2 regions of the Caballeronia sp. SL1002 genome follow, and region 2 is predicted to be linked to the other one. Evidence: riboswitches for the same ligand, from Rfam matches in the RefSeq annotation. Region 2 holds a riboswitch; the other holds the start of a gene.
What was found. Region 2 has a riboswitch for cobalamin ahead of cobW (cobalamin biosynthesis protein CobW). Riboswitches for the same ligand answer to the same signal wherever they lie in the genome.
Positions count from the first base shown of each region.

Region 1: linked by a shared signal. The riboswitch ahead of AC3D25_RS04810 (TonB-dependent receptor domain-containing protein) and the one ahead of cobW (cobalamin biosynthesis protein CobW) in region 2 are both predicted to bind cobalamin.

Region 1 is NZ_JBYMUW010000002.1:416,854-423,198, forward strand. Features, by position in the region: gene AC3D25_RS04790 (EVE domain-containing protein) at 487-945, opposite strand; RNA gene ssrS (6S RNA) at 1,119-1,300, opposite strand; gene AC3D25_RS04800 (cell division protein ZapA) at 1,452-1,766, opposite strand; gene AC3D25_RS04805 (ATPase) at 1,763-2,164, opposite strand; cobalamin riboswitch at 2,392-2,733, shown strand; gene AC3D25_RS04810 (TonB-dependent receptor domain-containing protein) at 2,811-4,661, shown strand; gene AC3D25_RS04815 (FecCD family ABC transporter permease) at 4,680-5,708, shown strand; gene AC3D25_RS04820 (ABC transporter ATP-binding protein) at 5,705-6,345, shown strand, end outside.
Region 2 is NZ_JBYMUW010000005.1:311,315-317,659, reverse strand. Features, by position in the region: gene cobN (cobaltochelatase subunit CobN) at 1-586, opposite strand, end outside; gene cobW (cobalamin biosynthesis protein CobW) at 590-1,669, opposite strand; cobalamin riboswitch at 1,795-2,074, opposite strand; cobalamin riboswitch at 2,143-2,391, shown strand; gene AC3D25_RS25935 (cobalamin biosynthesis protein) at 2,530-2,973, shown strand; gene cobO (cob(I)yrinic acid a,c-diamide adenosyltransferase) at 2,970-3,572, shown strand; gene AC3D25_RS25925 (cobyrinic acid a,c-diamide synthase CobB) at 3,577-4,875, shown strand; gene AC3D25_RS25920 (DUF1289 domain-containing protein) at 4,872-5,123, shown strand; gene AC3D25_RS25915 (CbtB domain-containing protein) at 5,189-5,425, opposite strand; gene AC3D25_RS25910 (histidine phosphatase family protein) at 5,611-6,171, shown strand; gene AC3D25_RS25905 (hypothetical protein) at 6,204-6,345, opposite strand, start outside.

The DNA.
Region 1 (6,345 bases), on a different contig from region 2:
AAAGCTGCGACTGATGGCGACTGTTGTATTTATTCCGTCGATGACAATTGTTAACGGTTCGCGCTGTTTTCGAGATGTCCGACGTGCTATTCGGGGCTCGAAGCGGATAGAAAACTCATTGATGGAAGCAAAGGTTCCAGGGCAGGACAGGCCGGCAACCCGCGTGCGATCCTTTCACGTTCAATGGTGATCGGAAGCAGCGGTTACGTCGTAATGGGAGACGTGATTTCGCTGACTAGTTAGCGCGACGTGCCGAAGAAACGATTTAATCCCTCGCTATCGACGATAGTGCTGGCCCTAATAACACGTTGGAGGTCGGGGCTGCGATTCGCGCACGTGAACGCGCACCGATACTGCCTCGTTCACACCATTGACGTTTGCTTTCCAACTCAGCGGAAAAAACAGCCGCACGCGACGCCACTTCAAACGCCTCACACACCCGAAGTTCCCTTCATCGCGCTTACGCACACGCTGCATCCAAGCCCGTCACACAAGCCGCTTCGTAATAAATCGCCACTGCGCCTCGGTCACCGGCGTGATCGAAAGGCGATTGCCTTTGGCTAACACCTGCATGTCCGCGAGTTCGGCGTGCTCGCGCAACGTAGCGAGCGACACGAGCGGCGTCTTCTTCAAGAACTTCACATCGACGAGCAGCCAGCGCGGCGTTTCCTGCGTCGACTTCGGATCGAAGTAAGGACTCTTCTTATCGAATTGCGTGGCATCCGGATACGCGGAGGAGGACACCTCGGCGAGGCCCGCGATTCCCGGCTGCGGACAACTCGAGTGATAGAACAGAACGCCGTCGCCGGGTTGCATGATGTCGCGCATGAAGTTGCGCGCCTGATAGTTGCGCACGCCGGTCCATGGCAACGTTTTGCCGGGCGCGTTCGCGAGATGGTCGATGCTTGCTTCGTCCGGTTCGGACTTCATCAGCCAGTAGCGCATGAGCGGAGATGAATGAGAAGGCGCGTCAGGGAACGGTAGCGTTCAACGCAAGCGCGCTTCACGCGAAACGCGTGGAGCAACACAACGTGAAGCCAAACGCCGAGCCCCAAGAAAAAACGGCATCGGAAAAATTCCGACGCCGTGGCTTGAGCTGAAAATTCAGCTTGAAAAATAAGGTCCCCGCCTCAGCCGCTAGGCCGGCATCCTGAACCTGGGTTCAAGATTGGTCGCAGTTGGCAGCACTTCGGGTACATCAGACAGAGTGACGCGCGCGCCCGTGCTACAAATTTCCGCAACCGTGCACATAGGCATTGGTTCAAGGAATATATGACCTTGGCGAACCAGGCAGGGAGTACTAACTCTACACCAATCATCGGGGAGATGCAGCAACGTATTGGCTTTTTCTTCGTGCGTTTTTCGTGACGCCGCAACAGGTATTTTCCCGCGCGCTCGATCACTATTTTTTGCACGTTGCCCGCACGGGCTGCGCCGGTTGGCGCAAGCTTTTACTGCGCTTCGTATTGTGAAATGACAGCGCCGAGCTGCTCGTTCATGGAGTGCATGGTGCGTCGAATTTCTTCGGCGGGGAACGATTCGCCGTGACGAACGCTGTTCTGAAGCTTAAGCAATTCCGACGCCAGCGAGAGCGCCGCCATCACGGCGATGCGGTCGGTGCCGCGCACGTTGCTCGCATTGCGCACCTTCGACATTTCCGCGTCCACGCGCGCCACCGCTTCGCGCAGCGCGTCTTCCGTTTCCGGCGAACACGCGAGCCGGTATTGCTGCCCGAGAATCGCAACTTCGATCTGTTTGGTGGTCATGCTTTTTCTCCGTGGCTGTGCGCTTCATCGTTCGCGACGCCGTTCATGCCGGCCGCGTGCGCAAGACCGGTCGACGTATCGGACGTAGCGGACGCATCGGGTGGGAGAAGATCGAGTTGATTGTCCGGCTCCGGCGCGGCTTTCGCGCGCGGCAGCTTTTCCAGGATTGCGTTGAGGCGCACTTGCGCGTCGTCGATTTTCGCCGACAGCGTGTCGCGCTCCGCTTGCAGCGTGTCGCGTTCCTCGCGCACTTGAGCCAACTCGGTCTGTGCGTTCGCGAAGTCGGCGCGCAAGTGTTCGAGTTGTTCTTCGAGCGCGTGGCGCGCCTGATGATGGCGTTCGCTGATCTTGATCAGCCGGCCGATGTTCTGTGAAAGTGATTCGAGTTCGTTGAGCATGTGCTGCGTCCTCTAAAGACCTGGCATTTTAGCGCGGTTCAATCCAGCAGCCGATAAATGTCTCGTTTCGAGACGTAACAGCATGCGAACGTGCAGGCAAAGCATCGCTAACGACGCAACGGATGTTCGTCATTCATGTGCGGAAAGCCCTATTTTTCAGGCACGAAATGTGAAAGCGACCGACCGTCGAACGCGTGCCGCTTTCTTGACGCTTCGTGCCGCCGCTCCTAAACTCCCGGCACTTTGGTGCTCGCGCTCGCGGTCTACGCTCGCGCAGTCAAACGGGAAACAGGGAGCGAAGTCCGCCCGGACGAGCCAACCTGTGCTGCCCCCGCAACGGTAAGCGACCGCAACGCAAGTTGCAAGCCGGTCCAGGGCGTATCGAGTCGGTCCGCGTGTGTGCGATGAGTGCGCAAACAGCATGCAAGCAGCATGCAAACCTTTGCGCGCTTTTTTCATACCGAATAATGCTGACGACGATGCGCCAAAACGCCACTGCGCAAATTTCGCGTGGGAAGGCGGACCGGCATGTCGTGAGCCCGGATACCGGCCAAAGAGGAGAGCGCCGCGTGCAAAAACGCGGCGCTCGACGCATGCACTCGCGGGGCGCGGGTGGCACATGCTCCCAACCGGACCTTTTCGACCGATGCTTTCACCCTTTGCCCGCGCGGCGATGCTGCTATGCGGCAGCCTGCCGTGCGCTGCGTTCGCGCAGACCACCGACCACGATCCCACGCCCACGCTCGCACCCGTCGTCGTGACCGCGACGCGCACGCCTGAGCCACTCGCGAGTTCGCTCGCGCAGACCACGCTGTTCGACCCGCAGGATATCGCCGATACCAACGCGACCGACGTCGCCGGCCTGCTCGCGCTCGGCGCGGGCGTGCAGGTGTCGCGCAATGGCGGGCCGGGCGCGTCGTCGAGCATTTTCGTGCGCGGCGCTTCGTCGGCGCAATCGCTCGTGCTGATCGACGGCGTGCGCGTGGAGTCGGCGGGGCTGGGCGCGGCGCAGTTATCGCAACTGATGCTCGACGAGATCGACCATGTGGAAGTGGTGAACGGGAATGTGTCGGCGTTGTATGGATCGAGCGCGGTCGGCGGGGTTGTGCAGATATTTACCAAGACGGGCGAGGATCATCCGCCGCGCTTCAACTTCGAAACCGAGTACGGCAGTTATCACACGCAGCGCCAGCAACTCGGCGTGTCCGGCGCGCTTGACCAGGACGGCCGCACCACGTTCAGCGTCACCGCATCGCGTGGCAAGACGGACGGTTTTTCGTCCATTGATCCCGCCATTTCGCCGAACGCGAATCCCAACGCGAACGGCTATCTGAACGAGAGCGTGAGCGCGACGCTGCGCCATACGTTCACGGCGAACTGGGACGCGGGCGCGCGCTTTTTCCAGTCGAACGGCATCAATAGTTTCGACGATGCCTACGGCCTTCCGACCGACCTCAACGAGTCGCATAACCGCGTGCGTTCGGCGTCGGTGTTCGCGAACGGCAAGCTGACCGATCGCTGGACTGCGCACTTCACGATCGCGCAGGGTCAGGATCGCTCGAATATCGAGCAGAACGGCGTGTACACGAGCAAGTTCAACTCGGAGACGCGCCAGTACACCTGGCAAAACGATTTCCTGCTCACGCGCGATCACAAACTGCTGTTCGGCTACGAGCATCTCGACGAGACCCTCGACTCGAACGAATTCGACGCGCCCGCGCGCCACGTCAACTCGGTGTTCGCGGGCTATGTCGGGCGGATCGGCGGGAATCAGTTCCAGGCGAACGTGCGGCGTGACCAGTACTCCGATTTCGGCGGCGCGAACAGCTACTATCTCGGCTACGGCTACAACTTCGATGCGCACTGGAAGGTGAGCGCGAGCTATTCCGCTGCGTTCCGCGCGCCGAGTTTCGACGATCTGTACTATCCGTTCAGCGGCAATCCGTCCATTCAGCCGGAGCGCAGCCATTCGGTCGAGGCGGCGCTCCAGTACGCGGCGAGCGGGATCGGCGTGATCCGGGTGACGGCGTTCGAGACGCGCTATTCGAACCTGATCGATTACGTGGCCGACGGCGCGGGGTTTTACATCGCGCAGAACGTCGGGCGCGCGAAAGTGCAGGGCGTCGAAGCCTCGTGGGCGGGGCAACTCGCGCGCACGGACTTGCGCGCGTCGTTCACGTTCCAGAATCCGGTCGATGAAACGAACGGCCAGGATCTCACGCGCCGCGCCCGACGTTTCGCGACGCTCTCGGCGCACCGCTCGTTCGGCGGCTGGCGCGTGGGCGGCGAGTGGATCACGAGCGGCGCGCGCAGCGATTACGATTCGACGCTCGCCGGCTACGGCGTCGTGAATCTCTCGGCGCGCTACAGCATCACGAAGGCGTGGTACGTCGATGCGCGCATCGACAACCTGTTCAACAAGGACTATGAACTCGCGTATTCCTACAACACGCCACGACGCGGCGCGTATCTCACGCTCGGCTGGCAGCAGCAATGATCGCCGGGACGCGCTGACATGAGCGCCGCGCGCGGGATGATCCGCGGCATGTCGGCGAGCCGCGCCATGGCGATCTGGTCGACGCTGGCGGGCGCTGCGGTGCTCGTGTTCGTGGCGTCGCTCGCGTGCGGCAGCGTCGCCGTGCCGCCGTGGCGCGCGGTCGCGGCGTTGCTGCACGCGGGCGCGCCGTCCGGAATCGCCGATGAAATCGTGCTTGGACTGCGTCTGCCGCGCGCGCTCGGCGGCTTCGCGTCGGGCGCGCTGCTCGCGCTTGCCGGCGCGTTGCTGCAAGTCTTGCTGCGCAATCCGCTCGCTGAACCCTACGTGCTCGGTGTGTCGGGCGGCGCGGCGGCGTTCGCGCTCGCGGCCATGCTCGCTGCGCTGCCGTGGTGGAGCGTCGAGGCCGCCGCATTCGCGGGCGCGTTCTTGTCCATCGTGCTCGTGCTCGGTCTTGCGCGCCGCGAGTTGTGGCGCGGCGATCCGCAGGATGCATCGCCGCGATTGTTGCTCACGGGCGCGGTGATCGCGGCGGGCTGGGGCGCGCTCATCACGCTGATGCTCGCCGTCGCGCCCGAGAACCGGCTGCGCGGCATGGTGTTCTGGCTGACCGGCGACCTGAACGGCGTCGCGACACCGTGGACGGCGGCGTTCGCGCTCGCCGCCGCGCTCGTCGCCGTCGTGCCCGTCGCGCCGCAACTCAACGTGCTGCTGCGGGGCGACGCCGCCGCGCAAGCGCTTGGCGTGCCGGTCGCGCGCTTGCGTCTGCGCGTGTATCTCGTGGCGTCGCTCGCGGCCGCGGCGGCCGTGACGACGGCGGGTACGATCGGCTTTGTCGGGCTGGTCGTGCCGCATGTGTTGCGGCTCGCCTGTGGCAACGATCAGCGCATGCTCCTGCCCGCGTGCGCGCTCGGCGGCGGCGTCGCGGTGATGGGCGCGGATTTGATCGCGCGCACGGTGATTGCGCCAGCGCAGTTGCCGGTGGGCGTGATCACCGCGCTGGTCGGCGTGCCGGTGTTCCTGTGGATGCTGCTGCGGCGCACGTCATGACGCTCTCCGTTCAAAACCTCCAGTTGCGCGCCGGAAGCCGGATGTTGATCGACGGCTTCAGCGGCCGGTTCGAACCCGGCGAAATGTGGTGCGTGGCCGGGCCGAACGGCGCGGGAAAGACCACGCTGATCGGCGCGCTGGCTGGACTCGCCGCGCCGGCGTCGGGGGCGATCCTGCTCGACGGACGGCCGCTCAACGCATGGCGCGCCGCCGATCTCGCCCGCCGCCGCGCGCTGATGCCGCAGACCGAGCACGACGCGTTCAGCGCGAGCGTGCTCGATATCGTGATGCTGAACCGCTTTCCTCACTTGAGCGGATGGGGCTGGGAAAGCGCGGCGGATCGCGCGGTCTCGCTCGCGGCGCTCGATACGCTCGGCCTTGCGCCATTCGCCTCGCGCGATGTCCGCACGTTGTCGGGCGGCGAGCGGCAACGCGTCGCACTCGCCGCGGCGCTCGCGCAGGACGCACCGCTGCTCTTTCTCGACGAACCGCTGTCGCATCTCGACCTGCATCATCAGATGGCGTGCCTCGACGCGCTCACACGCTGGCTGCAAGCCGAACCCGCCGCGCGCACGGTTGTGTTTTCCTGCCACGATCTCAATCTCGCGCGCCGTTTCGCGAGCCATGCGCTGCTGCT
Region 2 (6,345 bases):
GCGCGCGCCAGTCCGCGATGGTCGCGAGATCGCGCGCCGGATGATAGAGCGCGACAGCGGGCAACGCGCCCGGCGCGCGAGCTTCGCGGCCGTAACCGAATATCCGGTGGCCGATGCAGCGCAGAAATTCTTCCGCGTTCTGCGCGCCGCCTTCGCGCAGATAGCGCCAGAGTTCGTGGCACAGCGCGGGATCGGCGGTGCTTTTTGCGAGCAGGTTCGGGTCTTCCTGCAAGTCGCCGGAGAACATCACGAGCGTTTGCTTGCGCGCCTTCGCGAGCGCGACGATCCGCTCGATGCCATACGGCCAGTATGCTTCGCCGCCAAGATGATCGACCACCACGACGCGCGCGTGACGCAGCACGTCGTCGAGATAGAAATCGACCGACGCCGGCTGCCGCAAGAACGACTGGTTCGCGAGCCGCACCTCAGGAAAACCCGCATCCAGCCGTGGGAAAACGCTGGCGAGCAGCGACAGCGTCGTATCGGCGGAACTGAGGATGACGATCGGCGCAGGCGTCTGCTCGATGCGCATGACGCCCGCGGCATCGTCGACGAAACCACCCGGCGTCGTGCGGAGAAGGTGCATGAATCAGGCCTGTGCGGGCGTCGCTTGCAGCGCGGCATCGAACGCACGTTGCAGACTCGCGCGGTCGAGGTCTTCGCCGATCAGCACAAAGCGGCTCTGCGCCTCGCCCGCTTCCCACCGACGATCGAAGTAGCTATCGAAACGGCGTCCCACGCCTTGCACGACGAGCCGCATCGGCGCGCCCGGCAGCGCGGCAAAACCCTTCACACGATAAATCGTGTGATTCTCGACGAGCGTTTGCAGCGCAGCGATCAACGCATCGCGCGACTCGACCCGAGCTTCGACCACGATCGAATCGAAGTCGTCGTGATGATGATCCGCGTGGCCTTGGTCGTCGAGCGAGCCGTGGTGATCCGGCCGCAGATGGATCGTGTCTTCGGATGCCGCGTCGAGACCGAGCAGCGTATGCAGATCGAGCTGCCCGCGCTCGGCGCGCACGATCTTCACCTCCGCCGGAATCTCGCCGCGAATCAGCGTTTCGACGGCACGTTGTGCGGTTTCGTCGATGAGATCGGTCTTGTTCAGAATCACCAGATCCGCCGACGCGAGTTGGTCTTCGAACAATTCGTGCAGCGGCGATTCGTGGTCGAGGTTCGGATCGGCGCGACGTTGCGCGTCCACGGCTTGCGGGTTCGCGGCGAACTGACCGCTCGCGGCGGCCGGGCCGTCCACCACCGTGACGACGGCGTCCACCGTGAATGCGTTCTTGATGGACGGCCAGTTGAACGCCTGAACGAGCGGCTTCGGCAACGCGAGGCCCGAAGTCTCGATCAGCACATGATCGATCTGGCCGCGCCGCTCGACAAGTTGCTCCATCACCGGATAGAACTCTTCCTGCACGGTGCAGCAGAGGCAACCGTTAGCGAGTTCATAGAGATTCGGCTGATCCGTCGATGCTTCGTCCTCGCAGCCGATATTGCAGCCCTTCAGGATTTCCCCGTCGATCCCGAGTTCGCCGAACTCATTGACGATCACTGCAATGCGCAGACCATTCGCGTTCGAAAGAATGTGCCGCATCAGCGTGGTTTTGCCGCTGCCGAGGAATCCGGTGACGACCGTGACCGGGATTTTGCGCGTTTGCATCCGTTGCTCCGTGGGGTTTCGCGGGTCTTATGTGCGTGCCGCCGCCCGACGGTTGCAGGATGCAGGTATGAGGCACGACAAACCCAGCTCGATGAAATCGTGGATCGCGCCGCTTCCCCGCGACGGCGATCCGTGTCTGTCTGGCCGGTATCCGGGCTGACGAAAACGCCGCTTCACCTTCCCACGCGAGGTTCGACATCGCGCAGTGGAGACATGCATGGCCCGCGGAAACGCGGACGACACACTGAAGGCGGCTTTGCCGCATCGTGACGATGCGGCCTTCGCTTACCGTTGCGGGGGCAGCGCAGGTTGGCGTTTCGTCGGACTTCCGCGAGCGCGTCCTGCTTCCCGTTTAACTGCGCGCAGCGGACGCCACGCGCGAGCACCAAAACTGCAAGCAAGTCTAGGCCGCTCGCCCCGGAGCGTCAAGAATCGCGCGGCTCCCGCCTCTTCGCCGCGACTCTTGCCTGTGATATCGTTGCCGCGCGTCTGGTGCTCGCGCATGCGTTTCAGCATGCGCAGTTAAACGGGAAACAGGAAGCGGCCGTGGTGGTCTTAACCGCGTATCGCCAGCCTGTGCTGTCCCCGCAACGGTCAGCGACCTGCGGTTTTCCCGCTAAAACCGCACATTTCCTTCAACGCCACTGCTCGTTTCGAACGCGCGGGAAGGCGAACGAAAATGCGGTCGCCAGCCCGGATACCGGCCAGCGCGTGTGACGAACGCTCGCGTTTTTCTTACCGCGAGTTTCGCCGATCGCCGCTTTTCCGCGAGGGACGGATTGGCTGCGCCGAATTTCGAGTCGTTCGTATCGCATGAATTCATCTATCCGTCGTCACGCCCGACGCTCGCCAGCCCGCGAATGTGCCTTGTTTCATGGGGTCATTTCGTCGTGAGCGAATCATTCGGGGATGTCCCGCTCGTTCTCGGCATCGGATGCAGGCGCGGTGTGTCCGCAGATGCAATCGATACGGCCATCATGGCCGTCTTGAACGGCACGGCGCTGGCGCAGGTTCGCGCAGTCGCGACGCTCGACCGTAAAGCCCGCGAACCCGGACTCGTCGATTTTTGCGCGCGTCACGGCTTGCCGCTCGTGTCGTTTCCGGCTGCCCAAATCGACGCGGCCGCCGCGACGGATTCGGCGCGCGTGCGCGCGCTCGCGGGCGTCGGCGGCGTGTGCGAACCGTGCGCGCTGCTAGCGTCGCGCGAAGGGCGCGTCGTCGTCGAAAAAACCATTATCGGCGACGTCACCGTTGCAGTCGCCGCCGATCGAAACCTGTCTTCCTCTGTCGAGAAAAGTGCATGAAAACCGATCCCGAATCCCATCTGCGCATGACGCAGCGTCGCAAGGAAGGCCACGAGAAAAAGCAGGCCGCAGCCGATCGCGAGAAAGGTTTGCTGATCGTGAATACCGGCACCGGCAAGGGCAAGACGACCGCCGCGTTCGGCATGGCCGTGCGCGTGCTCGGCCACGGCATGAAGCTCGGCGTCGTGCAGTTCATCAAGGGCGCGCTGCATACGTCCGAGCGCGATTTCCTGAGCGCGGTCGCGAATTGCGATTTCATCACGATGGGCGATGGCTACACCTGGAACACGCAGGATCGCGACGCCGATATCGCGACCGCGCGCAAGGGCTGGGACGCGGCGCGCCGGATGATCGAAAGCGGCGAATATCAAATGGTCGTGCTCGACGAACTGTGCGCCGTGCTGAAATACGAATACCTGCCGCTCGATGAAGTGCTCGCTGTGTTCAACGCGCGTCCGGTTGGACTGCACGTCGTCGTGACGGGTCGTCATGCGCCGGATGGGTTGATCGAAGCGGCCGATCTCGTGACCGAGATGCGGCTCGTCAAGCATCCGTATCGCGAGCAGGGCGTGAAGGCGCAGCGCGGCGTCGAGTTCTGAGCCGATGCCCGCCTGCCCCGCCCTCTTCATCAGCGCCCCGGCCTCGCATCAGGGCAAGACCACGGTGACGGCCGGCATCGCGCGGCATCACGCGCGGCTCGGCCGGCGCGTGCGCGTTTTTAAAACAGGTCCGGATTTTCTCGATCCGATGATCCTAGAACGTGCATCCGGTTCGCCCGTTTATTCGCTGCATCTTTCGATGGTCGGCGAGGCCGCATGCCGCGCGATGCTCGCGGACGCGGCACGCGAGGCTGACCTCATCCTGATCGAAGGCGTGATGGGCCTCTTCGACGGCACGCCGAGCAGCGCGGATCTGGCTTCGACATTCGGCGTGCCGGTGCTTGCCGTGATCGGCGCGCACGGCATGGCGCAGACCTTCGGCGCAATCGCGTTCGGCCTTGCGAATTACCGCGCGGGCCTGCCGTTTCATGGCGTGCTCGCGAACCGCGTGGCGTCGGCGCGGCATGCGCAGATGCTCGCCGAAACCATTCCGGCCGACTTGCGCTATTGCGGCTTTCTATCGAGCGAGGAGGCCCTCGCGTTGCCGGACCGTCATCTCGGTCTCACGCAGGCGAGCGAAGTGGCCGATCTCGACGCGCGGCTCGACCGCGCCGCCGATGCGCTCGCCGCGACCACGTTGTGCGATCTGCCGCCGCCGGTGCATTTCGATGAATGCGCATTGCCCACGCCGCCGCGCCTGCTCGACGGTGTGCATATCGCGATGGCGCGCGATGCCGCGTTCTCCTTTGTCTATCCGGCCAATATCGATGCGCTCGTGGCGATGGGCGCGCGCGTCACGCCGTTCTCGCCGCTCGCAAACGAACCCGTTCCCGCCGACGCCGACGCGCTCTACCTGCCGGGTGGTTATCCGGAACTGCACGCCGCGACACTCGGCGCGGCCACGCGAACGCACGCATCGATAGCCGCGCACGTGGCGCGTAGCGGCGCGGTCGTGGCAGAATGCGGCGGCATGCTGTATCTGCTCGAATCGCTGACGGATATCGACGGCGAAGCGTGGCCCATGCTCGCCCTTCTTCCCGGCCGCGCCGTCATGCAAAAGAAACTCTCGCGCCTCGCGATGCAACGCCTCGATACATCGCGCGGCGCTTGCACCGGACACACGTTTCATTACTCATTTATGACCACGCCGATGACACCGCACCTCACCGCCGCGCACGCCACGACCGGCGCGGCGGGTGAAGCGCTCTATCGGCACGGTTCGATTTCCGCGACTTACATGCACACGTACTGGCCTTCGAATTACCCCGCTGCCGCCGCGCTTTTCAAAGGCGAGCCGCTATGAGCACGATTGCATCGAAAGGCGTGCCGGCTGCGCCGCTCGAACTCGAATTCACGATCTGGCGCGCGAAGGAACAGCAACCGGTCGGTTCGCCCTGCACGAACGTGTGTCGCCTGCATGTCGATACCGGTTTATGCGAAGGTTGCTTTCGCAGCCGCGCGGAGATCAAGGCGTGGAAGACGCTCGACGATCCCGCCCGCCTGAGCCTGCTCGATGAACTGTTAGGACGAAAGACGCAAGCGGTGGAATAAAAAAGGCGGCGCACGAAGCGCCGCCTTTTGCATGGCGAGTGACGCGACCATGCCGCGCAGGTCAATCAGTGGCAGGGAAAACCCAGCAGATGGCGGCCGTCGTGCAGGAACTCATGCACGTACATACCGGAGAAAATCGCAGTAGCGCCCTGTTCCGCGCCGACAAAATAAATGGCGATAAGCAAAATCAGGCCGATAAAGACAGCCCACGGCAGCACTTCACGCACCGGAATGGGTACGGGTGCATCGTATGAGGGCGCGCCGGATGCGCCGGAATGGGCCGAAAATGCGGGTGAAGTCATGTCACTCTCCAGGGAATGCGCGTCCCGATAGACGAACGAACGAAGGATTGCAGCGGGGGTCTGACTTGCTCGGCGCATGGCGCCGGCTCACAGTGGCGCGACCGTGCCGGGTTTCCACCGGCTTCCGCACGCTGCAGCCTGCCATTTTATGATGCCGGGCAAAGTAAAGGAAACGCTTTTAAGCCATGACAGTCGAATTCGTTTTGCTATGCCACGCCACGACTCGCGCGATGAAGACGGGCTTGTTTCCGACCGCCGACGACCCCATCGAGCCAGTTGCCGAACCGGACGCGATCCGCCGGTCGATCAACGCAACACGCGTGCTAACAAGCCCGGCGCGCGCAGCACGCGATACAGCCGCGTGGCTATCGGCGGCGCCGGAAGTGAACGATGCATTCGGCGACCTCGATCACGGCCGATGGCGCGGGCGCTCCGTCCGTGACGTGCATGATGAAGATCCTGAGGGGCTCGCCGCGTGGCTCAGCGACCCGCAAAGCGCGGCGCATGGCGGCGAAAGTCTGGAAATGCTCGGCGAGAGAGTGTGGCGCGAGCTGACGGCTCTCGCGGCAGATAAACCGCAGGCAACCATAATCGTCACGCACGCGATCGTGCTGAAAGTAGCACTGGCGCGCGCGCTGAACGCGCCGCTCGATTCCGTCTATGCGATGGATTTCGAGCCGCTTTCGACGCTCACCATCCGCCGATCCGGCCAGCGCTGGCGGATTCTCCATCGCACAGCGGCGTGAGGATCGCCGAGTGCAAGGGCCGCGTGCAAGGGCTACGGCTTCGCGCCGCGCGCCATCCGCTGAAGCGTCGACGAATCGATCGCGTTAGCGCAAATCCGCACGGCTTCCTTCAGCGTGCGCGGCTTGCCGGACGCGAATTCGGACTCCAGCATCGCCACCGCCCGCAGACGCTCG